DNA from 2 places in the Pantoea cypripedii genome. Region 2 is predicted to be linked to the other one. Evidence: riboswitches for the same ligand, from Rfam matches in the RefSeq annotation. Region 2 holds a riboswitch; the other holds the start of a gene.

Region 1 (19,406 bases), on a different contig from region 2:
ACACCGCCTGACGGCGGTTGGCGGGGGTGTCATCAAGCAGCCAGTCACGAGAGAAAAAGATCATTTTACGCGCGGGTCCCAAAGTCGATAGAGAATGTCAGCCAGCTGGTTGAGTAGCACATATACGGTGCCCACCAGCAGGGTCGAGCCGACCACCGGGTTCATATCGGCGTTCATCAGCGAGGTGGTGAGATACTGCCCAAGGCCCGGCCAGGCAAAGACGTTTTCCGTTACCACCGCTCCCTCCAGCAATCCGGCGTAGGTCAATGCCAGCACTGTCACCAGCTGCACCGCCACGGTGGGAAACGCATGTCGCCAAATCACGCGGCGTGAAGACAGACCTTTGGCGCGCGCGGTGATGACAAACTCGCCGCTCAGGGCGTTGAGCATAAAGGTGCGTGTCATACGCGTGATGTAAGCCATGCTGAAATAAGCGAGGATTAACACCGGCTGCACCATATGCGCCAGCGCATCGCGGAAGGCGTCATATTCGCCCGCCAGCAGGGAATCGATGGTCAGAAAGCCGGTGACTTGCGGCACCATATCCTGCCAGATGATGTCCTGCCGCCCCGGCCCCGGCGCAATACCCAGCACCGCGTAGAACACCAGCAGGCTGAGGAGCGCCAGCACGAACACCGGCAGCGAATGACCGGCGAGGCAAATCACACGGATGGTTTGATCCACCCAGGTGCTCTGGCGCACCGCCGCCCATACGCCAAGCGGAATGCCGATCAGCGCGGCGATAATAATCGCGGCGGTCGCCAGCTCCATGGTGGCAGGGAAGAAACGGGCGATATCGGTGGTGACCGGGTTGGAGGTCAGAATCGATTTGCCGAGATCGCCATGTAACAGCTGATTGAGGTAGTGACCAAACTGGATGTAAAGGGGCTGATCCAGCCCCATCTCCGCACGCACGCGCTCCACCACCGACTGGGGCGCGTTATCACCGACCGCTGCCAGCACCGGATCGGTGGGCATCACGCGGCCAATGAAAAAGGTCAAAACCGACAGGCCAAACAGCGTCAGCACCAGGCTGCTCAGGGTGCTGACGATTTTCTTCAGTAACGGCATCAGGCTTTTTTCACCTGCTCATACGGCCATTGCTCCAGCACCGTCATGTGGACATCACTGATATTTTTGCCGCAGACAGTGTTGCGTGTTCTCTGCATCATGTAGATAAACGGACTCTTCTCGCGCCCCAGTTGCTGAATCTGGTGATACAGGGCGATACGTTTGGCCGCATCCGGTTCGTGCAGTGCCTGCTCGGTCAGTTTGTTGAACTCTTCGTCAGACCAGCTGCAACGCCAGGCCAGCGTGCGGTTGCGCGCGTTGTCGCTGTTGTCGGTGTTGACGCAGAAGGCTTCGGTGTTGGAGTTAGGATCGAAATAATCCGCGCCCCACACGGTAAGGGCCAGCTGATGCTGACGGGCGCGCATTTTGGTCAGCACCTGACGGTTTTCGGCGGCAATCAGTGACACCTTGATGCCAATCGCGCCCAGCTGGGTCTGAATCGCCTGGGCGATATCCGGGTACGGCTGCATCGAGTAGTGATCAAGGGTGATTTCGAAGCCATCCGGATAACCCGCTTCCGCCAGCAGCGCTTTGGCTTTGCTGAGATCTTTGTGGAACGGCGTATCGTCCAGCGCTGCCGGGAAGCCGCTCGGCAGGAAGCTTTGGTGAGTGGTAAAACTCATCGACAGAATGTTTTTCTGGATGCTGTCATAATCCAGCGCCCATTTCAGTGCCTGCCACACCTGCGGTTTTTTCAGGTACTCGTTATTGGTGTTGCACGACATCAGCATAATGGCGGAGAGCGACTGATTCACCAGCGACAGTTTCGGGTCGTCTTTCACCTGCAACAATTGTTCGGTGGTCAGGTCATAGGCCACATCCACGTCACCTTTTTGCACCATCAGCGCCTGGGCTGCCGGGTCAGCAATATGTTTCAGGATCACACGTTTGATTTTGCTCTCGCCGCTAAACTGCGGGCTGAGTTCCAGAATCACCGTTTCGCTGGCGTTCCAGGTGCGCAGGGTAAAGGCACCGGAACCGGCGCTGTGCTGTTTCAGCCAGCCGTTGCCGAAGTCGTTGTTTTGCTGGTTCGCCAGACAGGCTTTCTTCGACACGATGCTGCCGACAGTGGCTGACAGGCAATACAACAGGAACGTCTCGGCGGCCGGTGCGCCCAGTTTCATCTCCACCGTGTGGGTATCTTTCGCCGTTACCAGCTGGGTGACGTTATCTTTGGTGAAGCCAAACTGGTTGATAATAAATGCCGGGCTTTTATCCAGTTTTACGATACGTTCGATGGAGAAGGCGACATCTTCGGCGGTTACCGGTGAGCCATCGGCAAATTTTGCCGCCGGATCGAGATGGAAGGTGTAAACGCTATTGTCGCTGCTGGCATCCCAGCTTTTGGCCAGTGCGCCAATCACTTTGTCGGCCTGCTGTGGGTCGGGCATCACCAGCTTCTGATAGAGGTTGCCGCAGATCTGGCCGCCAATCGCTTCAAAACTTTCGTGCGGATCGAGGCTGGTGATGTTGTCCAGCTGCATCGCCATTACCAGCATGCTGGGCGGGGTGGCACCGAAGGCAGAATTAAGGCTGAGATACGACAGGAACGGTACGGCGGTGCATCCTGCAAGAAAACGTCTTCTGGTAACCATGTAAACTCCCAACTTATTGATTATTAAAATAAAATATTTTATTTTTGCTGTTTTTTGTCTTGACTTTCCTGCGGTGCAGGGGGATTAATAACAGGCATTAAGCCTTTTGTTTCACGCTCAGGCGCTTGCCTCATTTTGGTGCGTTTTGCTCCGCCAACTGGCAGCGCTTGTGCTTTCTCCTGCACATGAAACGGATACAACATGTCTGACTTGCGTAACGCCAACCGGCTTTCCATCCCGGTTTTTGATGGTCATAACGATGTCCTGAACAAACTGTGGCAGCACCATCAGCCCGACGCGGTAAATGCTTTCCTGAATGGCACCGAATCGGGGCAGATGGACTTTCCCCGCATCCGCCAGGGAAATATGGTAGGTGGGATTTTTGCCACCTGGGTGCCATCACACCCGCTAGTTGCAAGAAGTGCGCCAGACCTCTCAGAATTTCCTGAAGAAATTATTGGCACTGCGCGCGATGCCACCTTTTCCATGCTGGCGTTGTTGCTGCGTATTGAGCAGGCATCGCAGGGGCAGGTGAAGATTTGTCGCAGCGTACGTGAGATTCGTCAGTGCATGGCCAACAACGTGCTGGCCGTGGTGATGCACATTGAAGGGGCGGAAGCGCTGGATACCCACGGTGAGTTGCTGGATATCCTTTACGCCAGCGGTTTACGCACCCTCGGGCCGCTGTGGAGCCGTCCTAATCAGTTTGGCGATGGCGTGCCGTTCCGTTACCCCTCTTCACCAGATATTGGCAACGGCCTGACGGCGGCGGGCAAGCAGCTGGTGCGCGACTGTAATCAGCGCCGCATCATGGTTGACCTGTCGCACATGGATGAAAAAGGGTTCTGGCATACCGCCGATATCAGCGATGCGCCGCTGGTGGCGAGCCACTCCAATGCTCATGTGTTAAGCGCCCAGTCCCGTAACCTCACCGATCGTCAGCTGGCGGCGATTGCTGAAACCCAGGGATTTGTGGGGGTTAACTTTGCGGTGCCGTTCCTGCGTGAAGATGGCGACCGCCATGCTCCCACCACGGTTGATACCATCGTGCGTCATGTGGAATATCTGCTGGAGAAAGTCGGCGAAGACGGGGTCGGCTTTGGCTCCGATCTCGATGGAGCGACCATGCCGGGCGATATGAAAGATGTGGCCGGTTTCCCGCTGCTGGTGGATGCCCTGGCAGCGCGTGGCTATTCGCAGGACCTGCTGGAGAAGATTTGTTACGGCAACTGGCTGCGCGTGCTCGAAGCGACCTGGGGCGAATAATCATGCGATTGCGACATATTGAGGTGTTTCAGGCGATAGTGCAGAGCGGCAGCATCAGCGGTGCCGCGCGCCTGCTCAATGTCTCGCAGCCGAATGTCAGCCGGGTGCTGAATCACGCTGAGCAGCAGCTCGGTTTTGCGCTGTTTGAGCGGCGGGCGCAGGGGATGATCGTCACGGCGGAAGGTCGGCGTTTGCTGCCGGAAGTGGAGGAGCTGTATCAAAGGTTGCAGGCGATTACGCAACTGACGGAGCAGCTGCGCCGTGGTGAGGGGCAGACGGTACGCGTGGGGGCCGCCCATGCGTTTGGTCAGATGGTGCTGGCTCCGGCGCTGGTGACCTGGCGACAGCAGGCCGCATCGGTCAGCGTGGAGCTGGTCACCGAACATTTCAGCACCCTGTGCCGCAGCATTCTCGAAAATCAGCTCGATTTCGCGCTGGTGTTTGGTCAGCAGGTGGATGCCAACCTGCTGGCCGAGCCGCTGTTTCAATCCTCGATGGTAGCGTTGCTGCCACGGGATCACACCCACAACGAACCGGTCACGCTCGAATGGCTGTGCGCCAATAATCTGCTGATGATGCAAAGCCAGGATCCGCTGGGACGGGTGCTGCACCGGGCGTTGCGCGATAAAGGGCTGACGCCAGCGGTGTCGCTGTCGATTAAAACCTATTCGGTGATTGCCGATATGGTGCTGGCCGGTGGCGGCGTGGGGGTGGTGGATCTGTTCACGGCCTGCCGTTATGCCGATCAGCTCAAGCTGCTGCCAGTGGCGCAGCCGTTACCGTTTGAGGTGATGTTGATTAGTCGCCGCGATCGGCCGCAGTCGCAATCGACTTTGCAGCTGAAGCAGGTGATTAGAAATAAGTTGTGGGAGATTGCAAGGCAGTGTGAGTCGAGGTTTTTTACGGTGAATCCGTAGGGCCTTGGTGTTTCAGCTTCGGAGGGATTTCGTTCGCTACTGGCTGAGGTAGTTTCAGTTCGCCGGTGCGGCGACCGAGCAAAGGGCGCCCTGGGCCGCGCCCTTTGCATTCCCTGGCCCTGCGCCGCCTTCCTCGCCGCTTCGCGGCTTTTTCGCGCGATAAATCGCGCCGCTACACGCCGCCTTTCGCCGCATCCTTGCGGCTCATCCTGGAATCGCACCCGCACTCAGCGAGTCCGGATGGCCCCCCCCCCCGCTGCACCCGCGATTACGGTCTTTGGTTTTTGTTTTGTTGTTTGTTTTTTTCTTTTTTCTAAGGCTTTACACCCCATCAGTGATTGGTTTTCTCACCAGCAGCAGATAGGCCAGTGCCCCCACCACCGTCACACCGGCGCAAATCATCAGCGCCAGGCTGAAAGATTTCGTGGTATCCAGCACCCAGCCGGTAATCACCGGAGCAAACGACGCAAACACAAAGCTGGCAAAGTTCTGGATACTGCCGACCGAAGCGGTCATGCGAGCGGTCACGTTCGCATGAATCAAACCCCAGCAGGATGTACCGGCAAAATGGATACAAAACAGCGCCATCCCGATTAACGTCACCGCGCTGGTGGTGTCGGTGGCGCGGGTCACGAAGGCAGTGAACGCCGCAGACAGCAACATGCCGCTGACGATACTCACTTTACGTACCTTCACTGCGTCCATACCGCGACGGACCAGCGCATCCACCACATAACCGTTCAGCAGCATACCCGCCGCACCGAACAGGAATGGAATCGCTGCCAGCAAACCGGTGCTTTTCAGATCGAGGTTATAGGTGGATTGCAGGTAACCCGGCAGCCAGGCGATATACAACCATGCGGTATAGTTGATGCCGCTGAAACCAATCATCATGCCCCACATGGTGCGTTGCTTAAACAGCCCGCGCCATTCGGCAAAGCTAATCGGTTCTTTACGTGACGCGACACTGCCCGCCTGCAAATAGTGAATCTCTTCTGCGCTCAGCTTGCTGTTGTCACGGTTGCGATAAGCCAGATACCAGCCGATAGCGAGGAACATCCCCAGCACGCCGATGGTGACAAACATGCCACGCCAGCCCAGTACCAGCATCATCGCCGCCAGAATCGGCGGGGCGATGGACAGGCCAATCATCGAGGCGGCGTTAAACATCCCCATTGGCATGCCGCGATCTTTAATGTTGAACCAGTCGTTAATCACCTTCACGCCGCACGGGTTCATCGGCGCTTCGCCAATGCCGAGGCCGATGCGCACCAGGATAAACTGGGTAAAGTTATGCACCATCCCCGCTGCCGCCTGGAACAGCGACCAGAAGAACATCCCCAGTGCCAGCATGATGCGTGGACCTTTGCGATCCAGCAGCGCACCGCACGGCAGCTGTGCCAGACCGTAAGCCAGCGAAAACGCCGACAGCAGTACACCAATCTCAGTGGCGGACAGACCCAGCTCACCGCGAATGGTCATATTGGCCACCGACAGCGAACTGCGGTCGAGATAGTTAATGATGGCGGCAAACAGCAACAACAACATTGCCGTCATCTGAATCTTTTTGATGCGCGGTGAGCGCACCACATCGCCACGAGCGGGGACGAAATCACGTCCCTCTGCGGCTGGGGTTGGCGCTGTCTCGCGACCACGCGCTGATGTATTTTCCATTGCAACCTCCCGGAGCTGGGTACTTATCGTTATCAGTCAGTGTGGGATTCTGTGGTCGCCAATTGATGCGACCTCAACAGATGGTTCGAGACTAGAAGCAAAGATGACGGGATGTTGCAAAGATGTTTCTGATTCGTGCGGGAGCTAATGATTTGTGGTTTTTAATCGGTTTTTAATTGTACTGACGAATTGAACGGATCATCGAGGTCTTGGCGGTGCCAAGATGGGTGTGCAGGGCGCACAGGGCTTCTACATCCTGGCGGCTAATCAGCGCGGTGAGAATCGCCATATGCTCCTCCAGAGCCACAATATTTCGTTGCTTCAAATCACTCTCATCCCATTGATAATGTGAATGAAAAATTACCGAGATAATCTCCAGCGACTGATTGAAAAACGGGTTATTAGCGGCGGAAAGGATCAGCGAATGCATCTCCTTATCCAGTGCAGAGAAGCGACGATAATCGCTGGCGATGGTGTCGCGCATTGCGCGATGGCGGTCAAGCAAATCACGCGCCTGAATCCAGCGCTCATCATGCGACGCCAGATTGAGAAAGCGATTCAGCGCGTGGGTTTCTAACATTTCGCGCAGTTCAAACAGTTTCTCCGCGTAATCCTGATCGAACTTCTTCATGCGCCACTGGCCGCGTTTTACCGGTTCCAGCAGGTTGTAACGCATAAACCGCAGCAGAAATTCCCGCACCACCACCGGGCTGACCTTCACCCGTTGCGCCAATTGCAGCTCGGTAAAGGTATCGCCTGGCATCAACAGTCGCTGGTTGATCAGATTAAAAAACGTCTGCTCGAATTGCGCCGCCTGCTGCTCGATCGGCGGGATGAGGGCGCTGAAACCGTCTTCGTCGCCGGGATCACGCACGATGACGTAAGTCTCATCCACCTTTTCCAGCACACCACGCTGATGCAGGTAATGCAGGGTATGGCGCACCGTGGTACGGCTGATATTGAACATTTCTGCCAGCGCCGCCTGCGGGGGTAAGGGCGAACGAATATGGCGCTGGGCAATACCTTCCAGCATTTGGTTGATCACGTTCTGGCGCAGATTCTGGCTTCGGCTCATAGCAGGCTCCGGTTTTTTATTTATTAAAAACCATCGAAAGCCCAAAAAAATCGTGTTACTTCACACTTCCGCGTGCGCAACAAGCCGTTAACATCGATTTTCGCCATAACTGCGACATCAGCACAGGAGAAACCTATGACAAGCATGAAAACCCTGGTGGTAATGGAACCCCGCAGCATGGTGTGGCAGCAGCGCCCGAGACCGACCCCCGCGGCACACGAGGTCCTGATCAAACCGATTACCGCCGGGATTTGCGGCACCGATATTCACGCCTGGGCGGGGAATCAGCCGTTCTTCAGCTATCCGCGCGTGCTGGGCCATGAGCTGTGCGGCGAAGTGGTGGCGTTGGGCAGTGCGGCCAGTGGTTTTACCCCCGGCCAGCGCGTGGCGCTGATCCCTTATGTTTCCTGCCAGCAGTGCGATGCCTGCCAGAGTGGCAAAACCAACTGCTGTGAAAACATTTCGGTGATTGGCGTGCATCAGGATGGCGGTTTCTGTGAATTTCTAAGCGTGCCGCAAAATAACTTACTGGCGGTGGATGATGTGGCGGTGGAAGCCGCAGCCCTTATCGAACCTTTTGCCATCAGCGCACACGCGGTGCGTCGGGCGGCCGTGGCGGCAGATGAACAAGTGCTGGTGGTCGGCGCCGGGCCGATTGGCCTCGGGGTTGCTGCCATCGCTGCTGCTGCGGGGGCGCAAGTGGTGGTTGCCGATACCAGCGAACAACGGCGGGCGCATGTCACGCAACATCTTAATCTGACCACCATCAACCCGCTGGATGCGGATTTTGATGCCACTCTGCGCGCGCAGTTTGGTGGTCGACTGGCGGCGAAGGTGATTGACGCCACCGGTAGCCCGGCGGCGATGAACGGCGCGGTGAAACTGATTCGTCACGGTGGCACCATCGTGTATGTCGGCCTGCACAAAGGCGATTTGGTGATCCCGGATACCGAGTTCCACAAAAAGGAAACCACGCTGATGGGCAGCCGTAACGCCACGCGCGAAGATTTCGATAAAGTGCGCGAACTGATGGCAACGGGTCAGCTACGTGCCGACATGATGCTCAATCGACATTATGATTTCTCCACCCTGGCGGAAACCTTTGAACCTGACGTGATTAACAACCGCGAGTTAATCAAAGGTGTTATCCACTTCGCGCGATAAATCGCGCCGCTACAAAAGCGTTAAGCCTGCAAGGTGGCGAAAAAGTGCTGGCGCACCGCGTCAGCTTCTACCCCCAGACACAGGCGTTGTGCACGCAACCCGGCGAAAGGGTCATGACGAGAGGCGAGGGCGTTCAGGCGGCGCAGCGTTTGGCCGCTGCTGATGCCCTCGGTCACCACCCGTACCGGCGCTTCCGTCAGGTGGAAAGCATGTGGCAGCGCCAGCCAGGAAAGGGTTAGCGTGTCGTGCAGCGCCATGCCATCAAACCCTTCCTTCTCAAGGCTATACGCCAGATACGGACGGCAGATGGCGCTCAGCACCGGCTGATTGAGCTGCCGTACTTCTGCGCCGGTAATCAACACCTTATGGGTGACATCCAGCGGCACCACCACCACCGGCAGCTGTGATGCCAGCACCTGATCGGCGGCATGCGGGTCCTTCCAGATATTGAATTCCGCGAAAGGCGTGACGTTACCGCTGTGGCCGTCGGTGCCAAACGCACCGCCCATAATCACCAGTTCTTTCACCAGCGGAATAATATCCGGTGCCTGATTAATCGCGCTGGCGATATTGGTCAGCGGACCAATCGCCACCAGGGTAATGGCGTGAGGACGGGCGCGCACGCTGTCGATAATAAATTGCACCGCGCTGGGGGCCTGGTCGCTATGGGGATTGGTAAAGGCATCGCCCAGACCATCTTCGCCATGCAGACGCGCCGGTGCCGATGGCGCCAGCGCCAGTGGACGCGAACAGCCACGATAGACCGGCGCATCAATCCCCATCTTCTCGCAAAACAGCCGGGCATTTTTTACCGCCTGACCCACCGCAACATTGCCAAACACCGTGGTGATGCCCAGCAAATGCTGAGTGCGCGCGGCATAGGCCAGCGCAAAGGCGTCATCCACGCCGATATCAGTATCAAAAATCAGGGTGCGCATTGGGATCTCCAGTTCGTTTTCTGGCAAGGTAAAACAAAAATGGGTGATTGCGAAGGCGCTATTTACGGGGCCTTTTATCCAACACCTTGTTGCCAGTCACATATTGTCTGCCAGCATCAGCCAGCGTATTATCTTCCGCCTAAGGTGATGGCGTGCCACCTTTCCCAACCGCCGTTCTGGCAACAGACGGCTGATGACGCCTGACAACACTCGTATCCCTGCGCGGGAGACGGCGGTGTGTCAGGTGTTTTTCTGTCCTGCCGCGGCCCTGCGCGTTTCTAATCTCAGGAGCTACAAACTTATGCTGAAGTCGCTATTGGCTGTCATGCTGGGCGGTGCGGTGGGTTGTTCACTGCGTTGGCTGATTTCTCTCCGATTCAATACATTGTTTCCCAATTTGCCACCCGGCACCCTGCTGGTTAACCTGGTGGGCGGATTTATCATTGGCGCAGCGCTGGCATATTTTATCAGAAACCCGCATCTCGACCCGATGTGGAAGCTGCTGATTGTCACTGGCCTGTGTGGCGGTCTCACCACGTTTTCCACCTTCTCCGCAGAAATAGTGGTGTTGTTGCAGACCGGTAAATATTTCTGGGCCATGTCGAGTGTGATGGTGCATGTGATCGGCTCCCTGCTGATGACCTTCGCCGGTTTCACCGTCGTCAATCTGCTGGGATAAACAGCACGCTTGAAATAACCATTAAGAGGTAGATACTGGTCAGAGTTCTGTGCGCGTGACGCACAGAATTTGTCACCGATTTATCCGGACGATTAAGGAGCCCGTTGATGAGTAGTCACCCCAAATTCCTTAACCTGGTGTTGTTAAACGGTGAGCCAGAACAGAAACTGCGCGCGGCGCGTGCGGCTGGCTTTGATCAGGTGGAAATCTGGCGTGAAGATGTGCAGGCCAGCGCGCAGGGTACATTGGCGCTGGCGCAATTGGCCGCAGAGCAGCAACTCCGATTTACCAATTTGCAGGTGTTACGCGACTTCACCGGTGCGCCGGATCGTGAACGTCTGCAAAAGCGCGAAGAACTGCGTCAGTTTATTCAGATTGCCCAGGCGCTGGGTTGCGACACTATCCAGGCTCCGGCCACCACGCGGGAAGATTGCCTGGCCGAGCGTATTGATGAAGATCTGCGCTGGATGGCCTCGGAAGCGGCACGTCACAAGATGCGGATCATGTATGAGCCAATGGCGTGGTGCAGTGTCGATAACACCCTGCCGCTGGCGTGGGAACGGCTGCAACGGCTGGATCAACCCAATATTGGCCTGGTGGTCGATCTGTTCCACATCTGCGCCCTGGGGGGCGACGCTGCCCAGCTCGATGGTATCCCCGCCGATCGTATCTATGAAGTTCAGCTGTGCGATATGGCGGTGCTGCCGCCGCAGAATAAAGACGCCATTATCGATATGGCACGCCACCAGCGTTTACTGCCTGGCGACGGTATTATCGAGGTGGAGCGTTTTGTCGATAAGTTGAAAAGCGCGGGCTATAACGGCCCGGTCGGCATTGAAGTGTTTAACGATGCATTAAAAGCGCAGCCACCGGCTGTGGCTGCACAACAGGCCTGGGCTGCGCTGAATCGCTACTGGCCTTAATCCTGCAAGCATTGGGCGATAAAGGCGGCGGCTTCCATCGCGCCCTGCGACGAAATGGTATGACCGGTGGTCGGTTCGAAGCGAGTCTCCACCGTCACACCGGCAGATTTCAGGCGCAGCGCGGCAGATTCGCTTTCGGTCCACGGGATCACCCCGTCAGCATGGCCGTGAATCAGCAGGGCGGGCGTATGCGGTTGCGGTGTCAAGGCACCATCGAACGCCAGACGTCCCGAGAACGCCACCACGCCGGCCAGCGGATGGCGGCCTGAGGCCAGCGCATCAAGCGCCATGATCGAACCCTGCGAGAATCCCACCAGAATCACTTTATCCCAGGCATCGGTAAACCCATGCTGCGCCATCAGCGGTAGCAGCGTGGCATCAAACGCGGCCCGCGCTTCACGGACCCGCGCCGGACGATTTTCCGTGGTGACGCCGTTCAGGCTGAACCACTGATAACCCATACCGTGTTCAAACGGCATCGGGGCATTCGGCGAGGCGAACGCCACATCCGGTAACACGCTGGCCCAGTGCTGGCCGAGTCCCGCCAGGTCAGCGCCATTGCTGCCGACGCCGTGCAGAAAAATCACTAACGCTTTTGCCATCTTGCTGCTCCTTAAAAACCGTATTCCGCCAAATCCGGGCCAACCGGCACAATACCATTCGGATTCAGTGCCTTGATTGAATAGTAACCCTGTTTGATATGGTCGATATTCACTGTCTGACGCACGCCAGAAACTGCCAGCATACTCTTCAGGTAACGATTGAGTTGCGGATAGTCGCGCAGGCGACGCAGGTTGCATTTGAACAGCCCGTGGTACGCGGCGTCAAAGCGGATCAGCGTGACAAACAGGCGGATATCCGCTTCCGTCAGCTGCTCGCCCAGCAGGAAGGTACGCCCGTCACTCAGCCGTTCTTCCAGCTCATCCAGCTGGCTGAAGACATCATGAAACGCCTGCTGGTAGCTGATTTGCGTGGTGGCGAAACCGGTGCGATACACGCCGTTATTCAGACGCGGATAGATCGATTCATTCAGGGCGTCGATCTCGCTTTGCAGATCCGCCGGATAAAGATCGATGCTGTTATCGGCCAGGGATCCAAAGCCGCTGTTCAGCATACGCAGAATATCGGCGGATTCGTTATTCACGATGGTCTGGGTCTTTTTATCCCACAACACCGGTACGGTGGCGCGGCCAGTGAAATCAGCAGCGGCGCGGGTATAGAGTTCATGCAGGTATTCGGCGTTGTTCAGGGTATCGCGATTGGCACCGGGATAATCGCCAAAATGCCAGCCCTGCTCACCGAGCTGTGGTTCCACCACCGATACGCTAATCACCTGCTCCAGCCCTTTCAGGCTGCGGGCAATCAGGGTGCGTGAGGCCCACGGACAAATCAGCGCCACATACAGATGATAGCGATCCGGCTCGGCGGCAAATTCGGTCGATCCGTCGCTGCTGATCCAGTGACGAAAACTGGATGTCTGACGGACAAAGCCGCCCTGTTTATCGGTGGCCTGCACCGGGTGCCACTCTGCGCTCCACTTACCGTTTACCAACATCGCTCTGCTCCTCTGTGGTGATGCTGGTTAGCTTACCCGTTGAGCAGATGGGTGATAATCCGGGCAAAATGGCTTTTATTCCTTCCAATATGGAAGGAATCAGCCCGGCGGATGATGACGGAAATGATCGGCCAGGAAGTCGATCAACAGGCGGGTTTTCTGTGCCAGATGACGGGCGTGCGGGTAGAGGGCAAACAGGCCGAGCGGTGGAGTGGCGAAGGCATCGAGCAGCGAGACGATCTCACCGCGCTGCAAGGCCGGGGCGGCGATAAAACCCGGCAGACGTGCAATGCCCAGCCCGGCCAGTGCCGCCTGCATACAGGCTTCGGTATTGGAAAAACACAACCGACCGCGAATCGGCATATTGACGCTATCGCCGCATGGCGTGACGAACGGCCAGTGCCAGGGATCGCGGAAGTTGGTGTCACTGATACATTGATGAGCCGCCAGATCGCGCCAGTGCTGCGGCGTGCCGTGCTGTTGCAGATAGCCGGGTGAGGCCGCCACGCGTACCGGCACATCACCCAGGCGACGGGCAATCAGGCTGCTGTCGTCCAGCTTACCGATGCGAATCGCCATATCGAACCCTTCATCGACGATATTCACTGCACGATCGGAGAAGTTCACGTCCAGTTCAATCAACGGATAGGTACGGGCAAACTCCACCAGCACGCTGGCGAGCACGGCGGTGCCGAAGGTGCCGGGTGCGCTGATTTTCAGGCGGCCGGTGGGGGTGGTGGCGCTTTCGCGCACCGTGGCATCCAGCGTATCAAAGGCTTCCAGCAGGCTTTTCACCCGTTCGTAATAGGCCCGGCCCACTTCGGTGGGGGACAGCGCACGCGTGCTGCGTTTGAACAGCTGCACGCCGAGCTCCTGCTCCAGTTTTGACACCAGCTTCGAGGCCTGGCCGCTGCTGGTGCCGAGGCGTGCGGCGGCACCGGCAAAGCTGCCGACTTCCAGCACGGCAACAAACATGCGGTCACAATCAAGACGATCCATGGCGTTTCCTGACGGCGTAAAAAGCCAGAGTATAAAACGGTTGGCATTCGGTGCGCTGCACCTTTTCCCCGCTGGCAAAACCTGTTTGACTACAGGTTCGCCTTTAATCTGGCCGGGAGCCGTGGATGTCTTTGCTTCACCTGTCATCGCTGGCGGACGTCAGCGCCGCCGCCTGGGATGCGTTATTACCTGACGATCAACCGTTTTTACGCCACGCTTTTCTGCTCACGCTGGAAGAGAGCGGCAGCGTGCGGCCGGAAAGCGGCTGGCAGCCGGATCACCTGATCTGGCGCGAACAGGGGGAAATCCGCGCGGCGCTGCCGGGTTATCGCAAACGCAACTCCTGGGGCGAATACGTGTTTGATCACGCGTGGGCCGATGCCTGCCAGCGGGCGGGCATTGCTTATTATCCCAAATGGCTTGGCGCGATTCCGTTCAGCCCGGTGACCGGCGCTCGGCTGCTGGGCGATGCCGCCAGCTTAATTGCCCAATTGCCGGATTATCTGCATCAGCACGGGCTTAGCAGCGCCCATATTAACTTCACCACGCCGCACGCCAATGGGCTGCTGGCACAGGCAGAGGACTGGTTGCCGCGCCTGGGTATTCAGTACCACTGGCACAATCGCGGCTACCGTGATTTCCAGGATTTCCTCGATACCCTGATGTCACGCAAGCGTAAACAGCTGCGCAAAGAGCGCGAGCAGGTTGCCAGCAGTGGTTTCGCCTTTGACTGGTATCGCGGCGATCAGCTGCGCGAAGACCAGTGGGATTTTGTCTACACCTGCTACGCCAACACCTATGCGGTGCGGGGTCAGCGGCCTTACCTGACGCGTGATTTCTTCAGCCTGCTGGCGGAGCGTATGCCGCACAGCATCCGCGTGTGCATCGCTTCATTGCAGGGGCAGCAGGCGGCGATGGCGTTCTGTCTGGTGGATAACAACACCCTGTATGGCCGCTACTGGGGTTGTCTGGCGGAGTTTGATCGGCTGCATTTCGAAACCTGTTTTTATCAGGGCATGGATTTCGCCATCGCGGAAGGGCTACAGCGTTTTGATGCGGGGGCGCAGGGCGAGCACAAGCTGGTGCGTGGTTTTGAGCCACAGCTGACCCACTCCTGGCACTATCTCAGCCATCCGGGATTGCGTGACGCAGTGGACGATTTTCTGCAACAGGAACGGGCAGGGATGCGCGCCTGGGCGGTGGAGGCGCGTGAATCCCTGCCATATCGACGCGGCGATTAATCCACGCCGACAAAACCACCGGTCTGATGCTGCCATAAGCGTGCATACAAACCCTGCTGGGTCAGCAATTCGCGGTGGTTGCCCATCTCGACAATTTCACCTTTCTCCAGCACCACCAGGCGATCCATTTTGGCGATAGTGGAGAGACGGTGGGCGATGGCAATCACCGTTTTGCCCTGCATTAAGGTTTCCAGACTTTCCTGAATCGCCGCTTCCACTTCGGAATCCAGTGCTGAGGTGGCTTCATCCATAATCAGGATCGGGGCATCTTTCAGCAGCACGCGGGCAATGGCGATACGCTGACGCTGGCCGCCAGACAGCTTCACGCCGCGTTCGCCGACGTGCGCATCCAGCCCGGTGCGGCCCTGCGGGTCGGACAGCAAGGGAATAAACTCGTCGGCGCGCGCGCGGTGAATCGCTTGTATCAGCTCCGCTTCGGTGGCATCCGGTCGGCCATACAACAGGTTTTCACGGATGGAACGGTGCAGCAGCGAGGTGTCCTGGGTGATCATGCCAATCTGGCCGCGCAGGCTTTCCTGGGTCACGTTGGCGATGTTCTGGTCGTCAATCATGATGCGGCCGCCATTGAGGTCGTACAGCCGCAGCAGCAGATTCACCAGGGTCGATTTCCCGGCACCCGACGGGCCGATCAGGCCGATTTTCTCCCCAGGTTTGATATTGAGGTTGAGACGATTGATCACCTGGCGGCCGCTACCGTAATCAAAACGCACGTCTTCATAGCGGATTTGGCCGCGCGTCACCTGAAGTTTCTTCGCGGCGGGGGCGTCCTGCACGCTGAGCGGCTGGGAGATGGTGTTCAGGCCATCCTGCACCATGCCGATATTTTCGAAGATGCCGTTGACCACCCACATGATCCAGCCTGACATATTCACCAGGCGTATCACCAGGCCGGTCGCTAGCGCAATGGCACCGACGCTAATCAGCGACTGGCTCCACAGCCACAGCGCCAGCCCGGAGGTGCTGACAATCAGCAGGCCATTCAGGCTCGACAGCGTGATATCCATGCTGGTGACCATGCGGCTGGCTTGCTGGGTTTTGTCGGTTTGCTCCTGAATCGCCTCGCGTGCATAACGTTTTTCGAGGTCGTTGTGGGCGAACAATTTGATGGTGGCAATGTTGGTATAGCCATCGACAATGGTGCCCATCAGCTTGGAACGCGCCTCCGATGAGGCCACCGAACGCTGCTTCACGCGTGGCACGAAGTAACGCAGCGACAGGCTATAGGCTACCAGCCAGATAATCAGCGGGATCATTAAACGCCAGTCGGCTTCGGCGAACAACACCAGCGAGGTGACGGCATAGATCAGCACATGCCAGATGGCATCCACCAGTTGCACCGCCGAATCGCGCAACGAGTTGCCGGTTTGCATAATGCGCTGGGCGATGCGCCCGGCAAAATCGTTCTGGAAGAAATTCAGGCTCTGGCGTAATACGTAGTTGTGATGCTGCCAGCGAATCATGCTGGTCATGCTGGGGTTGATACTCTGATGCACCAGCAGGTCGTGCACGGCAATCACGATTGGCCGCAGAATCAGTGCGACCACCGCCATCCACAGTAAAATCGGCCAGTTGTCGCTAAACAGCGTGGCGGGGGTGGAGTGGTTCACCAGATCGATAATACGGCTGAGATAGCTGAACAGCGCCACTTCGATCAGTGCCTGAGCCAGCCCGACAACCAGCAGAGCGATAAAACTCGGCCACACCTGGCGCAGATAGTAGAGATAAAACGGCCAGACAGTGGAAGGGGGAGAATCCGTTGGTGCATCCTGGAAAATATTGATAAAACGTTCAAAACGGCGATACAGCATAGCGTCACTCTTTCCGTCTCATAGAGTCTTTCAGCTTAGTGCAACTTAGGGAGAAAACCGATATGGAATTACTTATCCGTGGTCGTGAACCGCGCGATGCGGCAGCTTACCAGCGCCTTTATAGCCAGCCGGAGGTCTACCAATGGACCACGCAATTGCCCTATCCCAGCGTGGCGACCTGGGAGAAAAAGTTCGAGAAAATGGATGCGGACGGTTTTATCGCCTTTGTGGCCGAAATCGACGGCACCATGGTGGGAGAGCTGACGTTGTTTGTGGAGCATCGTCCCCGCACCCGTCACGGTATCAGCTTTGGTATCAGCGTTGACCCGGCGTTCAGCGGACGCGGCATCGGTGAGCAACTGATTCGTACTGGCATTGATTACGCCTTTAACTGGTTGGGCGTGCAGCGCGTTGAGCTGGAAGCGTTTCATGATAATCATCGCGCGCTGCGTCTTTACCAGCGTATCGGTTTTGAGCATGAAGGGGTGCGGCGCAAAGCCTGTCTGCGCAACGGTGAGTACCACGATATCGTGGTGATGTCGCTGCTGCGTCATCCCTGATTTTTTTGCGCGATAAATCGCGCCGTTACGGATTGTGCGGGCTGTAGCGGCGCGATTTATCGCGCATCTTTCCACCATTCCATTAGTACCCACATAGTTATCTAACGAAGTATTTTCCTCGACCTGGCGCACACTCCGTCACTTTGCTGCATGGAAATTCAGGGTTCTGTGCAGCACCGCACCCTTCTTTGTGGCATGCGCCAAATCTGGCGCGAAATTCACCGTGCAATTCCCCCATCCGCACAATGACCTCTACCGGCCTGGCTCTCTATATTTTCTCCACAGGGAAAATTAAGCGGTATTCCTGAAAACATCATTTCGGGGCAGGAGGCTCCCACAGCCAGGGAATTCACCTTATGTCGCAAGAAAAAAATCTTAACCGCACCAGTCATGTCCGCATCTGGATGCTGATGTTGATCCTGTTTCTTTCCGTGGTGGCCTATGCCGACCGCTCGATCCTGTCGATCTCCGGATCGGCGATCAAAGAGGAATTTGGCTTATCGGCGATCCAGCTCGGTCTGATCCTCTCTGCCTTTAGCTGGGCCTATGTGATCGGCCAGATCCCAGGAGGCTTGTTCCTCGACCGCTTCGGTACCAAAAAAGTCTACGGCGTAACGCTGGCGCTCTGGTCGCTCTCCACCATTGCGATGGGCTTTGTCGGCGAATTTTCCAGTGGTATGACGGCGGCATTAGCGCTGATGTTTGGGCTGCGTTTTGTTCTCGGCCTGATTGAAGCCCCCAGCTTTCCGGCCAATGCGCGCGTGGTGATTATGTGGTTCCCCAGCGCCGAGCGCGGGCGGGCATCGTCGCTGTTCAGTTCGGCGCAATACTTCGCCGTTGCCATCTTCTCACCGCTGTCGGGCTGGCTGGTGTCGCGCTACGGCTGGGAGTGGCCATTCTTCGTGCTCGGCGGTATTGGCGTGCTGGCGGTGTTTGTCTGGTCGGCCTTTATGCGTAGCCCGAAGCAGCACCCGCAGGTGTCGGCCAGCGAACTGCGTCATATTGTTGATGGCGGCGCGCTGGTGGATATCGATTCAGCACAAACGCTCAAGGCGCGTCCGGCGCTGAGTAAAGCCATGTTCAAAAAGCTGCTCAGCAACCGCATGCTGTGGTGCGCCTATATCGGCCAGTATTGCATCATCGCGCTGAGCTACTTTTTTATTACCTGGTTTCCCATCTACCTGGTGCAGGCGCGCGGCATGAATATTCTGGATGCCGGGTTTGCCACCATCGCCCCGGCGTTGTTCGGTTTTGCCGGGGGGATTTGCGGCGGCTACATTTCGGACAAACTGCTGGCGCGCGGCTGGAGCATCTCCTGGGCGCGTAAAACGCCTTATATCGTCGGGATGCTGATGGCCGCGACCTTGATCCTTGCCGCCGTGATCCCGAGCAACGCAGGCATTATCGCCATCATGTCATTCGCCTTTTTTGGCAAAGGCGTGGCGGCTGGGGCGGGGACCTGGACAGTGGTCAGCGATACCGCGCCAAAAGAAGCGGTGGGCCTGGCAGGATCCATCTTTAACGGCATCGGGAATATCGCGGGTTTCCTCACCCCCTTGCTGTTTGGCATCATCGTGGGTGTGACCGGCAGCTACAGCATCGGCCTGGTGTTTGTTGGTGCGCATTGCGTGGTGGCCGCGTTGCTGTTCTGGCTGGTGATGGGACCGATTGAGCGTGTCGGTGAGGAGCAGCAATCAACCGCCACAACCTATAAAAAACAGGGGAAAGAAGATGGTATCAAAGCAGTTTAAGGTGCTGATGAAGGGACCGTTATTACCCGCGCGCTTGCAGGATAATCTGGATGCGCATTTCACCACTTATCGCCTGTGGCAACAGGATGATCAGGCCGCCTGGCTGGCGCAGCATGGTGGGGAAATCGACGCGCTGGTGACCAGTGGCAACGCCTTGATGGGGGCCAGC
Region 2 (12,799 bases):
TATTGAAGCCATGGGTGGAAAACTCAGCTTATTGATTGAACTGCCGGATGGTTCAGGTGAGCGCACCCTGCGTGTTTGACCGTTATCGCGCTGCCGATAACCTACACCAAAGGCAGCGTAACCCTCACCTCCAGCCCGCCTCCTGCCCGGCGGTTGACGCTGAGATCGCCGCCATGCTGCTGCGCAATCTGGCGCGCGATGGCGAGTCCCAGGCCGGAACCGTTATGCCGGGCGGCAGTGCCTTTTCCGCGATGGAACGGTTTGATAATCTGCTCTAAATCTTGCTCTGAAACACCGGGACCGCGATCGCGAACCGCAATATTAGCGACATTCTGCTCCCGCCAGCTGGCAACTTCTAATCCTGTCAGGCCATATTTGGCGGCGTTTTGCATCAGGTTGGTCAGCAGGCGCATCACGCTGACCGGGCGGAACAGGAACACCGGCAGCGGGGCAAGGTTCAGGCTAAAGTTCTGTCCCAGCCCGGTAAAATCATGGGCCAATTCAGTAATCATCTGATTGATGTCACCCGGCTGAGTCAGCTCAGCCGCGCTGCCACGGGCATAATCAATGAATTGCTGAAGAATGTTATCAACATCATCAAAGTAACGGCCGAAATCGTCCTGGGGGGATTTTTCCTGCCCGCTCATTGCCAGCGCCAGGCGTAGCTTGGTCAGCGGCGTGCGCAGATCGTGAGAAATACCGGCCAGCATCTGCGCCCGGGTATTCTCCATCTCGGCCAGACCCGCCAGCATGCGATTAAACGTCAGGCTGACAGTTTTGATTTCAGTCGGTCCTTCCGGCGATAAGGGACGCGGCCATCCGCCCTTGCCGACGTCAGCAGCAGCCCGCGCCAGTGACGTCAGCGGGCGGTTGATACGCCGTTGCAGGCCATAAGCCGTCAGCAACGCCATCAGGGACAAAACCACTGACAGCAAAATCGCGCTGATCAGACTGGCAAGATGATTCGACGGCTCCACAGCCAGCGCAACCCAGTACGGCTGTCCGGCAATTTTCACCTCCACCCATAATTTTTTTTCCGGTGCCTGCTCCCAGCGCAGCTGAATCCCCGCTGGCAGTTGCTGGTGCAGGCTATCAAGAAAGACCTTCAGATAATAACGCCGATAGAACCCGGCCAGGCCCAGTGTGGGTATTTCTATGGAATGCAGCGGTGGCTGAGCAACGCCCTGCACCGCCTGCACATAACGATCACGATCCGTGGCTGGCACCGTTGCCAGCAGCTTATCGAGCATAGTGATCTGCGAGGCAATCAGCGAAGCGGCGTCGTTGACTCTGGGCTTCTGGATAAAAACCAGAAACACCGTCAGCGTGGTGAATTGCGTCAATGTCACCAGCAAGATCAACAGGATGCTGTTACGTGCCAGCAGGGAGCGGGGCCAGAATTTTTTCACGTTTCACTATCGACAATCAGCATGTAACCCATGCCCCAGACGGTCTTCAGCCAGCGAGGCTCGGAAGGTTGCACTTCAAGTTGCTGGCGCAGGCGTAACATCTGCACATCGACGCTTCGATCCAGCGCTTCATACTCACGTCCTCTGGCGCGGTTCAGCAGATTTTCGCGGCTGATCGGCCGGTTGGGCGTGGTGGCTAACGCAATCAGCAAATTCATTTCGGCGGAATTCAGGGTCAGCCGCTGATCTTCACGGTAAAGCGTCTGACGGGTGATATCCAGGCGGTAAGGGCCAAAACAGACCTGTCCCGAACCGCTGGGCGTTTCGCCGCGCTGCAATTCCTGCCGCCGGAAGATGGCTTTAATACGCGCCACCAGCTCCTGCGGCAGGAAAGGCTTGGCGAGATAGTCATCAGCACCGGTTTCCAGACCAATCACCCGGTCGATCGGATCGCCACGCGCAGTGAGCATCAGGATAGGCAACGTGTATTTCGCCGCGCGCAGACGGCGGCACACGGACAGGCCATCTTCCGGTTCCATCATCAGATCCAGCACCAGCAAATCAAACGGCTCACGTTGCAAATACCGGTCGAGTCGGGCGCTATTTTCCGCCGTCCTGACCTCAAATCCCTGATCGCTTAAATAGCGTTGCAGCATGCTGCGCAGTTCATTTTCATCGTCCAGAACGAGGATTTTCTTCGCCTTATACTCGGTTTTCGCATCACTCATGGTCATTCACCCGATACAGAGGGCTGATGAACAGGCTTGCGTCGCGCCTGCCACGCCTCTTGTGCACGTTGCAAAACGACATAAAAACAAGGGACTAACAGGATGGCAAGCAAAGTTGCTGACAACATCCCCGAGAAAACGGTAATCCCCAATGATTTTCTGGCACTGGCGCTGGCACCGCTGGAAAAGATCAGCGGCACTACGCCCAGGGTAAATGCCAGCGACGTCATGATAATCGGCCGGAAACGCGTTCTGGCCGCCGTCAGTGCAGCGTCAATGATGCTGCTCCCGGCCAGACGCTGCTGGCGGGCATATTCGACAATCAGAATCGCATTTTTGGCGGCAAGCCCGGCCAGTAATAACACGCCAATCTGGGTATAAAGATTGTTAGCGATATTCAGCGCTAACAATGTGATCGCCGTACCTGATAAGGCAAGTGGGACACCAAGGATGACGCTGATGGGCAACCAGTAGCTTTCATATTGAGCCGCCAGCACCAGATAAACCAGCAGCAGCGACATGGCGAAGGCAATATAAATGCGGTTTCCGGCCACTTTTTCCTGATACGACATATCAGTCCACGACAGGCTGATATCCGGCGGCAGGGTGGCTTTCGCCAGTGTCTCCACCGCCTGCATCGCCGCCCCGCTGCTGTAACCTGGGGCGGGCATACCGGTAAGCGTGGCAGCCGGGTTGAGATTATATAAAGAAGCGACGGCTGGCCCCTGAGTCGGGGTGAAACTGACCAGTGTCGCCAGCGAAACCGGCTCACCGCTGGCATTTTTTACCGTCAGTGCAGAGATTTGCTGTTGCAGCAGCCGCTGATCTGACTGCGCCTGCACATACACTTTCACGCTATGGTTCTCGCGGGTGATTTGATTAACATAGCTGGCACCGAGGTATTGCTGCATTGCATCAAAGGCATCGCCGGGAGAGACACCCATCGCTGCCGCGCGCGTTCTGTCCAGCGTGACATTGATCTGCGGTACATCGGCACGCAGCGTGCTGAACATGCGCGACACTTGCGGCAGTGCCATCGCCTGCCGGGCAAAATTATCACTCACCTGCTGCAAATGCCGGTAATCACGTTGGCCGTCATTCTCGCTCAGGACCATCTGCATACCGCCACCGTTACCGACGCCCTGAATCGGCGGCGGCACAATCACCAGCGCGTTGGCATCAGGAATACCCGCCAGCTGTTTATTCAGATTGAGATAGATTGAACGCAGATCCTGGTTCCTGCCACGCTGATGCCAGGGTTTCAGGGTGATGTAAATCAGCGCCGCGTTGGACAGGGACGCATTATTGTCGAGTGGTGACAACCCGCCGATCACCACGACATGGTCTACTCCGGGCTGCTGATTCAGCAACCGTTCCACCTGTTGGGTCACGTTGGCGGTTTTTTCCAGTGAAGCGGCGTCCGGCAGTTGCAGCGACACCAGCAGATACCCCTGGTCTTCCAGCGGAATAAATCCGGTCGGAATTTTGAGGAAGGCGACTAACGCCAGCACGATCACCACCATGCCACCAATAAGCGCTGTTTTGCTGTGGCGGATTAAGCGGCGAACACCGTTGAGATAAACGTTCTCCAGCCAGGCGAAAACCTGATTGAACTTCCGGTAAATCCAGGGTTTGGTTCCCTGCTTCACTGGTCGCAGCCACTGTGCACTCTGCACCGGTTTCAGCGTCAGTGCATTAAGGGCGCTAAGCAAAGTGGTCACGGCAATCACCAGCGCAAACTGACGATACATCTGGCCGCTGAGGCCCGGTAAGAAACTCGCCGGGATATACACCGCCACCAGCACCAGCGTGATAGAAATGATCGGAGCCAGCAGCTGGCGCATGGCACGCAGCGTCGCCTCGCGCGGCGCATGTCCCTGTTCCATATGATGACTCACGCCTTCGACCACCACGATCGCATCATCAACCACGATACCGATCGCCAGCACGATGGCAAACAGCGTCAACAGATTGATGGAAAAACCCATCAGGTAGATAGCACCGAACGTGCCGATAATGGTGACCGGCACCGTGGTGGCGGGTACCAGCACGGCGCGCCAGTTTTGCAAAAATGCCACAATCACCAGTAAAACCAGCAGCCCGGCGATCAGCAAGGTGCTGTAGACATCATCGACTGAACTCTTAATAAAGGTTGTGGTGTCAAACGGCAGTGAATAGTGCATACCTGCGGGCAGTTGCGCAGACAATTTTTGCATCTCATCGGCGACCGCAGCGCCAACGTCCAGCGCGTTGGCATCCGGCAACTGTGAAATGGCAATCCCTGCCGCAGGTTTACCGTCCATGGTGAAAAACTGCGAATAACTCGATGAACCCAGCTCCGCATGGCCGACATCCTGTAAACGCACCAGCCTGCCGCCATCCGCGGTGCTGCTTTTAATCACGATCTGATTGAACTGGCTGGCATCGGTCAGCAAGCCATTAACGTTGAGCGTCAGTTGCATCTGCTGGCCGCTGTTGACGGGCGGCGCGCCCAACTGTCCGGCGCTGACGCTGCGGTTTTGCGCTTTGATGGCGTTGATCACGTCATCCGGTACCAGACCATATTGCTGCATACGCGCCGCATCCAGCCAGATGCGAATGCTGTAGTTTCCGGTACCAAACACCGTGACATCACCCACACCGGGTATACGCGCCAGTGCATCGCGCAGATGGTTGGTGGCGTAGTTGCTCAAAAACAGCGTGTCCTGCGCCGGGTCGGAAGATTGCAGGCTGTACATCTGCAAAATGGCCGTGGACCTTTTTCGCACCGTCACCCCCTGCTGCTGCACCGCATCAGGCAGCTGGGAGAGCGCAGCCTGCACGCGGTTTTGCACCAGGATCTGGGCCTCGTCGCTGTCGGTGCCGATGGCAAAGGTGATATTCAGGGTGTAAGTGCCATCATTACCGGTGGTCGATTTCATATACAACATGTTCTCGACACCGTTCACCTGCTGCTCGATAGGGAACGCCACCTGATCCTGCAATGTCTGCGCATTGGCGCCGGGATAGTGCGTCACCACCTGCACCGTCGGCGGCGTAATGGGGGGATACTGCGATACCGGTAACGCCCATAAAGCCACAGCACCGAGGATCAGGATAATCAATGACAGCACATTGGCGAAAACCGGTCGGTCGAGAAAGAACTTAATCATGCTGGCTTTGCGCCTCGTTGCTGACGTTCACCTTTTTCCCCACCAAATCCGGGCGAGCAAAGGTCAGGACGCGCTGTGTGTCGTCATTTGCGCTGAGTAAAATGACATGCTCACCGCTGCCGGGAGCCGTTTTAACGCTGAGGCGGCTGACCATGCCATCCGCAGAAACCGGGAAAACACTGTCACCCTGTACCGCCGTGGCCGGCAGCTGCAGCTGGCTCACCGGCGCTGCCGCATGCAAAGTGACCTGGACAAACATCCCCGGCAGCAGGCTAATCGGCGGCTGATGCAGGGTCGCACGCAGGGTGATATTTCCGCTGGCGCTGTCGAGCTGGTTATCGACAAAATCGATGGTGGTATGCAGCGGTTCACTCAGGCCAGGAATGGTGATATCCACTGGTTGATGAGCTGGTACATCACCGTGCGCCGCGATAATGCCAAAGCGCGTCGCGTCTGACTGATTAAGGCTGAAAGTGACATACAGCGGGTCGATCTTATTCAGCGTGGCTAACACGGTATTACCACTGGTGCCCACCAGATTACCGACATCGACGGTACGCCGCCCGATGCGTCCGGTGAAAGGCGCGGTAATGCGCGTATAACCGAGATTAATTTGTGCGATATCCCGCTGCGCCTGCGCCTGATCTCTGGCGGTTTGCGCGTCCTGCAAGGCGGACAAGGAGATAACGTGTGACGGATAGAGTGCCTGATCGCGGTCAGCTTCACGCTGAGCATTCACCAGCGCAGCCTGATCGGAATTAAACTGTGCCTGTAAGGCGGCCGGGTCTAGCGTAAATAACACTTGTCCGGCCTGCACCAGGTCGCCGTCTTTGAAATTGACCGATTGCAGCGTCGCGGCGACACGCGCTGCAATCTGCACCTGCTCAGAAGCGCCAAGTGTGCCGGTGACGGTGGTTGACGAGTCAAAGGTGAGTTTTTGCGGCATGCTCACCGACACCGCAGGAACCGGCTGCGGGAGAGCATTTTGCTGCGGTTTACACCCCGCCAGGACACAGCCTGCCATCAGCAATAGCCCATACCGGCACGCTGCACTTAGCGTCTTCATGGATAGCGCGTTCATCGGGTTGATTATTTTTTCGCCGCCATAAATGCACTGAGTTGCGAGAAGGTGATATAGCCTTTTTTCGCTGTATCTATTTCCGCAAAATGCTGAGCGACACGCGGCATACCCGCCTGCGCTTCTGCCAGGGTCAATTTGCCATCATGATTGGTATTTGCAGCATTGAAACGATCCTGTACCCGCTGCATAAATGCACCGGTCGGCGCTGCGCTGGCAGCACTGATAAAAACAAAACCTGCAACCAGCACCAGAAACTTTTTCATTTATTACCTCGATTTACCGTTAATTTGAGCGAATGGGGAAAAGCACAACTTCACGGGAAAAAGGATATAGAAAAGCCAGGCAGGAAGGGTTTCTGAATTGTTCCAGACTTATGTCATCGCATGTCATGAGGCAACTGACCGGACACCCGGTCAGGTCAGGACGCGCTGCGTCATCACATTGGCGGCGCTGTCCATGGAGTAGACGATCGGCACCCCGGTTGGCACATGCAATCGGGTAATCGCCTCGTCACTGAGTTTTTCGAGGAAGGTCATCAGCGCGCGGAGTGAATTAGCATGCGCCACAATTAACACCGTCTTACCGGCGCGTAGCTCAGGCACCACCACCTGTTGCCAGTAAGGAAGCACCCGATGCAGAGTCATGTACAGGCTCTCTCCGGCGGGCAAGTCTTGCAGGGCAATATGTCGATAGCGGGGATCGGTCTGTAGCCTGGCGGGCGCCTCTGCATCCACCGGTGGAACGCCGTGCAACGTTCTGCGCCAGCGGAAGACATTCTCCTCACCCAGGGTAGCGACGGTTGCAGCTTTATTCAGTCCCTGCAACGCCCCGTAGTGTCGTTCGTTAAGACGCCAGGTTTTGTCCACCGGCAGCCATGCGCGATCCAGCTGATCCAGCACACGCCAGGAGGTATGGATACAGCGAGTCATCACCGAGCTGCAAATATAATCAGGCATCAGTGAAGCTTGCCTGATTAGCGCGCCCGCCCGATCAGCCTCCTGATAACCCTGTGGCGTCAGCGGTACATCTGTCCAGCCGGTATAACGATTTTCAAGGTTCCACTGACTTTCGCCATGGCGTAATAAAATAAGCGTTGATGTATGCATGCTTAATCCCATAAGGGGCCGGGCCGTGAAGCCCGGCCTGTCATCAGGCGCGGCGGATAAACGCCCCCAGCCCGGCGTATTGAGCGTCCTGTCCAAGTTCCTGCTCAATACGCATTAGCTGATTATATTTTTCAACCCGCTCTCCGCGGCAAGGCGCGCCGGTTTTGAGATGTCCGGCTCGCAGCGCGACGGTCATATCCGCAATAAATGCATCGGTGGTTTCGCCACTTCGATGCGATATGAACGCCCCCCAGCCATGACGCTGGCACAGCGCAACGGCATCGAATGTCTCGCTCAACGTGCCTATCTGATTAAGCTTGATAAGTGCTGCGCTGGCGAGGTTTTCCTGTATCCCACGTTGGATGTATTTCACGTTGGTCACAAACAAATCATCGCCAACCAGTTCTGCCCGGCTTCCCAGCTGTTGATGGAGATATTTCCAGCCGCTCCAGTCGTCCTCGGCCAGACCATCTTCCAGCAACACAATCGGAAATTGATCCAGCAGCTCGCTATAATACGCCGTCATTTCTTTGGCGCTCAGCGCGGCATTTTCCGTGCGCAGATGATATTGGCCATCACGGTAAAACTCACTCGATGCCGGATCAATACAAATACTGATATCTTCACCGGGCCGGTAGCCCGCTTTCTCAATGGCCTGCACGATCAAGGTCAGTGGTTCGCGATTTGACGACACCGCAGGGGCAAAACCGCCTTCATCACCGACTCCGACGGAAAGGTTTTTTTCCAGCAGCAACTGACGGAGTGCCTGATAAACTTCACTGCCCTGACGCACCGCCTCCTTCAGACTCTCGGCACCATGCGGCGCTATCATGAACTCCTGAAAGTCGGCACCCTGCCCCCGTGCATGGACACCCCCGTTAATGATGTTCATACAGGGAACCGGCAACAGATTAGCACGCAGTCCGCCGAGGTAACGATATAACGGCTGACGTGTCGCCAGCGCTGCCAGCCTGGCGACGGCCAGCGATGCGCCGAGAATGGCATTGGCCCCTAACCGGCTTTTGTTTTCTGTTCCGTCCAGTTCCAGCATGACGTTATCAATGGCTCGCTGCTCACGCACATCGATATCGGCTAGCGCTGCACTGATTTCTCCGCAAACAGCCTGCACCGCATCTTGCACGCCTTTACCCCCATAACGCGAGTGATCGCCGTCCCGTCGTTCGTGGGCTTCGCGGGTTCCGGTACTGGCCCCCGAAGGGACGGAGGCTCGGGCCATCAGCCCATCGGTGGTAAACGCCTCGACTTCAACGGTCGGATTTCCGCGTGAATCAAGAATTTCACGCGCAGTCATTCTGTCGATATTAAAACTCATGTTTTTCTCCTGCTGTTCAGCTACGGGTGTGCTTAATCAGAACATCGACTGTCAGATGGTTGATGTACTCCAGTGAGCGTGATGCCAGTAGTCCCATGAAACGATTGCGATGTCCGGCAATCACCAGGTCAATACCCCGCTCTTTAATGCATTGCTCCACATCCTCGAATCGGTTGATTGTCACCAGCTCGCACGCGTCAACCACCACCGGCGCGGCCTTGACCAGTTCACTCAACAAAGATTTCGCCCTGATAATGGCTTGCGAAACCCTGTCATCCATGACGCTGTCGGAAACGTAATTCATTTCGCGATAGTCCTCGCTGATATGTGCCAGCGTGATTTTCATTCCTGTCTGCTGTGCCAGCACAGCAGCATGATTCAGCAGCAACGCACCGTCCTGCTGGTCATGAACCAGCACCAGCGCATGGGTATAAAATTTCATGCTTCACCCCGGCTTTGTTCGAGATGATGATGGAGCCAGGGCAACAGCTGTTTTTTCCTGCTGAGCATCCCCGGCAGTGAGCAGGGTCCGACATTTTTCAATGCCCGACCGGCAAAATAGAGCGTGGAAAAATTGTCGGTGATATCCGTCACCATCAGCACACCCAACCCCGCGCCGGACTGTGCGACTGTATTCTTCAGTTCCTCACAAAGCGCAGTAATCAGATGAGAAACCTGAGACGGGTTCATCACTTCGATTTGCGAAATGCGAACATCCGTACCCGCGATCACGAACGCTTTGAGGTCCTTCTCAAGCAGGTGCTGGGGTGACAGTCCGGCAAGGTCGGTTTTCGCGCTCAACAAATGACGGCCGAAGGTTTTACGATTAATGCCCGTTCGTACGCAGAGCTGGGTAACGGTGCGAATATCCTCTTCCGTCGTCGTTGGCGATTTCAGATTAACGGTGTCACTCAGGATGGCACCCAGCAGCAGAATGGCGTGAGATGAGGCCAGGCTGTTGCGATCGGCTTCATCCATTAACAGCCAGAGCACGGTAGCGCTGCTCCCTACCGGCTTTATCCAGACTTCTGGCGGTAACTGTGTCATCAAACCGCCCAGCCGATGGTGATCGATAATGCCGATAACGTTGCTTTGATGCAGATCGTCCGGCCCCTGAGCCGGTTCGGTGAAATCGACGAGCCAGACATCCTCGCCTTTCAGGGAAAGCGTGAGTCGTTCCGGCAGGGGTAAACCTGCTTCAGCGAAAATAAAACGTGTTTCCCGATTGGCCTCACCCGCACGCCATGCATGAGCGGGACGATGTTGCTGATTTAACCAGTAAGCGGTGACAACTGCCGTGCAGATGGCATCGCTGTCAGGATTGATATGGCCTGTAACATGTATCAAAGGAGGATCCCCGCAGCAGGAAGTATGCGGGCTGGGTGAATTCAGATCAGCCTGACATACCTCTCAAGTGATTAAGAGTCATATCAGGCGTCATCAGCCCCGAACGGGGCGGTTGTAGGAAGGTGGAACGCCATCACCTTTAAGGCCAGTCTAGAACAGGCGAATTTATTTGTCAGCCGATTCGTTTGCTGTTGCGGCTAAGTGCTGGATTGATAGCATGATTATGAATGGGTCATCAGCTGGAAAAGAAAAGGTGTTTGCGTTTGCTGGCAAACTTCGCTGCGCCAGCCGCTGCGATGCAGTATTTTTTCCAGCCCAGCGACATTCCCGGTTAGCCGCGCCATCAGCGGCGCGATCTGCCCACCATCAGCATCGAAGGAAACGTCCAACCCGGATCGTGACAGATATATCGCGTCGAGTTCGCCGTTGGTGACAACCGTATTACGCCCTGACCATTCTCTGTCGCTGAGCACCCTATAGACCCATTGCATTTGCTTCGCGGTTTCAATGGCGTAGGTCAGACGGAACAGGTCGTTCTGCTGGGACAATTCCCCCGTACAGGAGCGCCAAAGATAATCGAGTTTGTGTCGCAGTTTTGCTGCGGGTCCAAATGCCCGGCCCTGTTTCAACAACCATTGAATATCACTGGCAACTTCTCGGGGAAAACGATGCTGTTTCAGCGCGGTAGCCAGCCAGCGCGTCAGGAAAACATTTTCCTGGGATTCAGAACTGACCAACCCATCATGTCTCGCCAGTTCAAGAGCGATCAGAGCGCACCATGCCAGATGCCCGGTTTTTTCGGTTAAGGATTGCGTCATCACCGCAACATCTCCTTGTAATCCATGATTATTCCGTTGAGAGTTAGTGAAGTACAACTCACCTGAAATGTAAATAGTTTGTATCTAATTTGTTGTCTTGTGCCGATTTATCGCATGCCGCTTGCCGGCAGGAAAAGGAACCTCTGTCGCAGCTGGCCGTTATTTCCATTTTGACATCAGGTTTATCCTCCAGCGTCATAATCCTGCTGTTGTGCATTTTATTTTCGGGCAGATTCGGCGACGGTAATAACCTGCCCCTGTGAATTTTTGGACGCAGTAAGTTAAGAGGGTAAGCACAATACAGGACTGAAATTATCGTCAATATGCTGCCGAACTGAACTATAGTTCAACTCGCCCTAAAGGAAAGATGTATTTGCAATTACGTGATCGGATTTGAAACGGAGTAGAAAAGCGTAAGGATAAATTAAGAATTGTACCGATACCCCCGGCAAGTTTCTGAGTAAAGTAAATAATTCTTCATGGTGATGACAACATTTATGATAAAAACCCTCGTTGCCTCCCAAAAATAACCCTCGGTGTCATTATTTTTATAGTCAACGTTAAGTTTCCCCTTTTCCATAGTGACGCGTGAGTATATACTCATTTCACAGACTTATTTTAAATCTTAGTTTCGTCATACTTTACTCGTTCAACGACACCGTTTGGAGATTTCCATGAGTGATTCACTTAAGGCGCTAAATAACATTCGTACACTGCGTGCGCAGGCACGTGAACTGGCTCTGGCCGATCTGGAAGAAATGCTTGAGAAGTTCAGCGTTGTTGTTTCAGAACGTCGTGAAGAAAGCCATGCAGAAGAAGCTGCTGTACGTGAGAAAGCAGAGAAGCTGGCTAAATATCGTGAGTTGCTGCTGGAAGACGGTATCGACCCGAATGAATTACTGGGTTCTCTGTCGGGTGCAGGTAAACCACGCGCTAAACGTGCTCCGCGTCCGGCTAAGTATAAATATATTGAAGACGGTCAGGAAAAACACTGGACCGGTCAGGGTCGTACCCCTGCGGTCATTAAAGCTGCAATCGAAAGCGGTAAATCTCTGGATGATTTCCTGATTTAATCTCACGCTTTTTCAGTAAGTTAAAAACCATGCGGTGATTTCACACCGCATGGTTTTTCTATTGGTTACGTGTCGCCTCTTTCATCGATCTCACAAAAGAATAGAGCTCAGCCAACATCGTATCTGGCGCATTAATGTTGCGTTCTATTATTTTTACTACCGCAGAACCCGATATAACACCCGCAATGCCACTTTTCATCACTTCTCTGACTTGCGCTGGCATTGATATGCCAAAACCTAACATTGCTGGTGGGGCATTAAAGCGTCTGAGCGCTTCAAGGATATGTGGTGAGGGCAGACCCGCCTTATTTTCAACGCTGGTTACCCCGGCACGTGAAAGCAGATAAGTATAACCACCGCCATATCCTGATACTGCTTCTAAGGTAGCCATGTCAGCATTCGGTGGCGCAAAGAATACCGTAGAAATGCCACTGCTCTCAGCTGCTTCACGAAACTCTTTTGATTCCTCAACCGGAACATCGCCAATCAACACAGAATCCACCCCAGCCTGTGCACATCTTTTATAAAAATGGCTGATGCCGTTAGTGAACACCAGATTGGCATACATCAGCAGGCCGATCGGTATATGCGGATGGCGGGCGCGCAGACGGGTGAGAATATCAAAACAGGCAGCAGATGTTGCTCCCGCCTGTAATGCCCGAATCGCTGAGGCCTGGATAACCGGGCCATCGGCTAGTGGATCAGAAAAAGGAATACCCAACTCGACAGCGTCTGCACCAGCGTTGATCAAT

What was found. Region 2 has a riboswitch for fluoride ahead of HA50_RS24915 (DHHA2 domain-containing protein). Riboswitches for the same ligand answer to the same signal wherever they lie in the genome.
Region 1: linked by a shared signal. The riboswitch ahead of crcB (fluoride efflux transporter CrcB) and the one ahead of HA50_RS24915 (DHHA2 domain-containing protein) in region 2 are both predicted to bind fluoride.

Annotation. Positions count from the first base shown of each region.
Region 1 covers NZ_MLJI01000001.1:4,209,604-4,229,009, reverse strand. The annotation lists gene HA50_RS19800 (ABC transporter permease) at 1-64, opposite strand, end outside; gene HA50_RS19795 (ABC transporter permease) at 61-1,071, opposite strand; gene HA50_RS19790 (ABC transporter substrate-binding protein) at 1,071-2,666, opposite strand; gene HA50_RS31415 (hypothetical protein) at 2,705-2,869, opposite strand; gene HA50_RS19785 (dipeptidase) at 2,868-3,932, shown strand; gene HA50_RS19780 (LysR family transcriptional regulator) at 3,935-4,849, shown strand; gene HA50_RS19775 (MFS transporter) at 5,171-6,523, opposite strand; gene HA50_RS19770 (GntR family transcriptional regulator) at 6,696-7,598, opposite strand; gene HA50_RS19765 (zinc-binding alcohol dehydrogenase family protein) at 7,734-8,762, shown strand; gene HA50_RS19760 (nucleoside hydrolase) at 8,783-9,700, opposite strand; fluoride riboswitch at 9,835-9,910, shown strand; gene crcB (fluoride efflux transporter CrcB) at 10,002-10,379, shown strand; gene HA50_RS19750 (sugar phosphate isomerase/epimerase family protein) at 10,487-11,302, shown strand; gene HA50_RS19745 (alpha/beta hydrolase) at 11,299-11,904, opposite strand; gene HA50_RS19740 (glutathione S-transferase family protein) at 11,916-12,857, opposite strand; gene HA50_RS19735 (LysR family transcriptional regulator) at 12,957-13,856, opposite strand; gene HA50_RS19730 (GNAT family N-acetyltransferase) at 13,982-15,097, shown strand; gene HA50_RS19725 (ABC transporter ATP-binding protein) at 15,094-16,926, opposite strand; gene HA50_RS19720 (GNAT family N-acetyltransferase) at 16,989-17,486, shown strand; gene HA50_RS19715 (MFS transporter) at 17,843-19,237, shown strand; gene HA50_RS19710 (2-hydroxyacid dehydrogenase) at 19,218-19,406, shown strand, end outside.
Region 2 covers NZ_MLJI01000002.1:791,094-803,892, reverse strand. The annotation lists gene HA50_RS24960 (helix-turn-helix domain-containing protein) at 1-79, shown strand, start outside; gene HA50_RS24955 (ATP-binding protein) at 102-1,409, opposite strand; gene HA50_RS24950 (response regulator) at 1,406-2,137, opposite strand; gene HA50_RS24945 (efflux RND transporter permease subunit) at 2,140-5,289, opposite strand; gene HA50_RS24940 (efflux RND transporter periplasmic adaptor subunit) at 5,282-6,313, opposite strand; gene HA50_RS24935 (EF-hand domain-containing protein) at 6,379-6,633, opposite strand; gene HA50_RS24930 (2,3-bisphosphoglycerate-dependent phosphoglycerate mutase) at 6,784-7,476, opposite strand; gene eno (phosphopyruvate hydratase) at 7,520-8,809, opposite strand; gene HA50_RS24920 (universal stress protein) at 8,826-9,251, opposite strand; gene HA50_RS24915 (DHHA2 domain-containing protein) at 9,248-10,156, opposite strand; fluoride riboswitch at 10,234-10,303, opposite strand; gene HA50_RS24910 (DUF2913 family protein) at 10,378-10,974, opposite strand; gene HA50_RS24905 (H-NS family histone-like protein) at 11,649-12,047, shown strand; gene trpA (tryptophan synthase subunit alpha) at 12,106-12,799, opposite strand, start outside.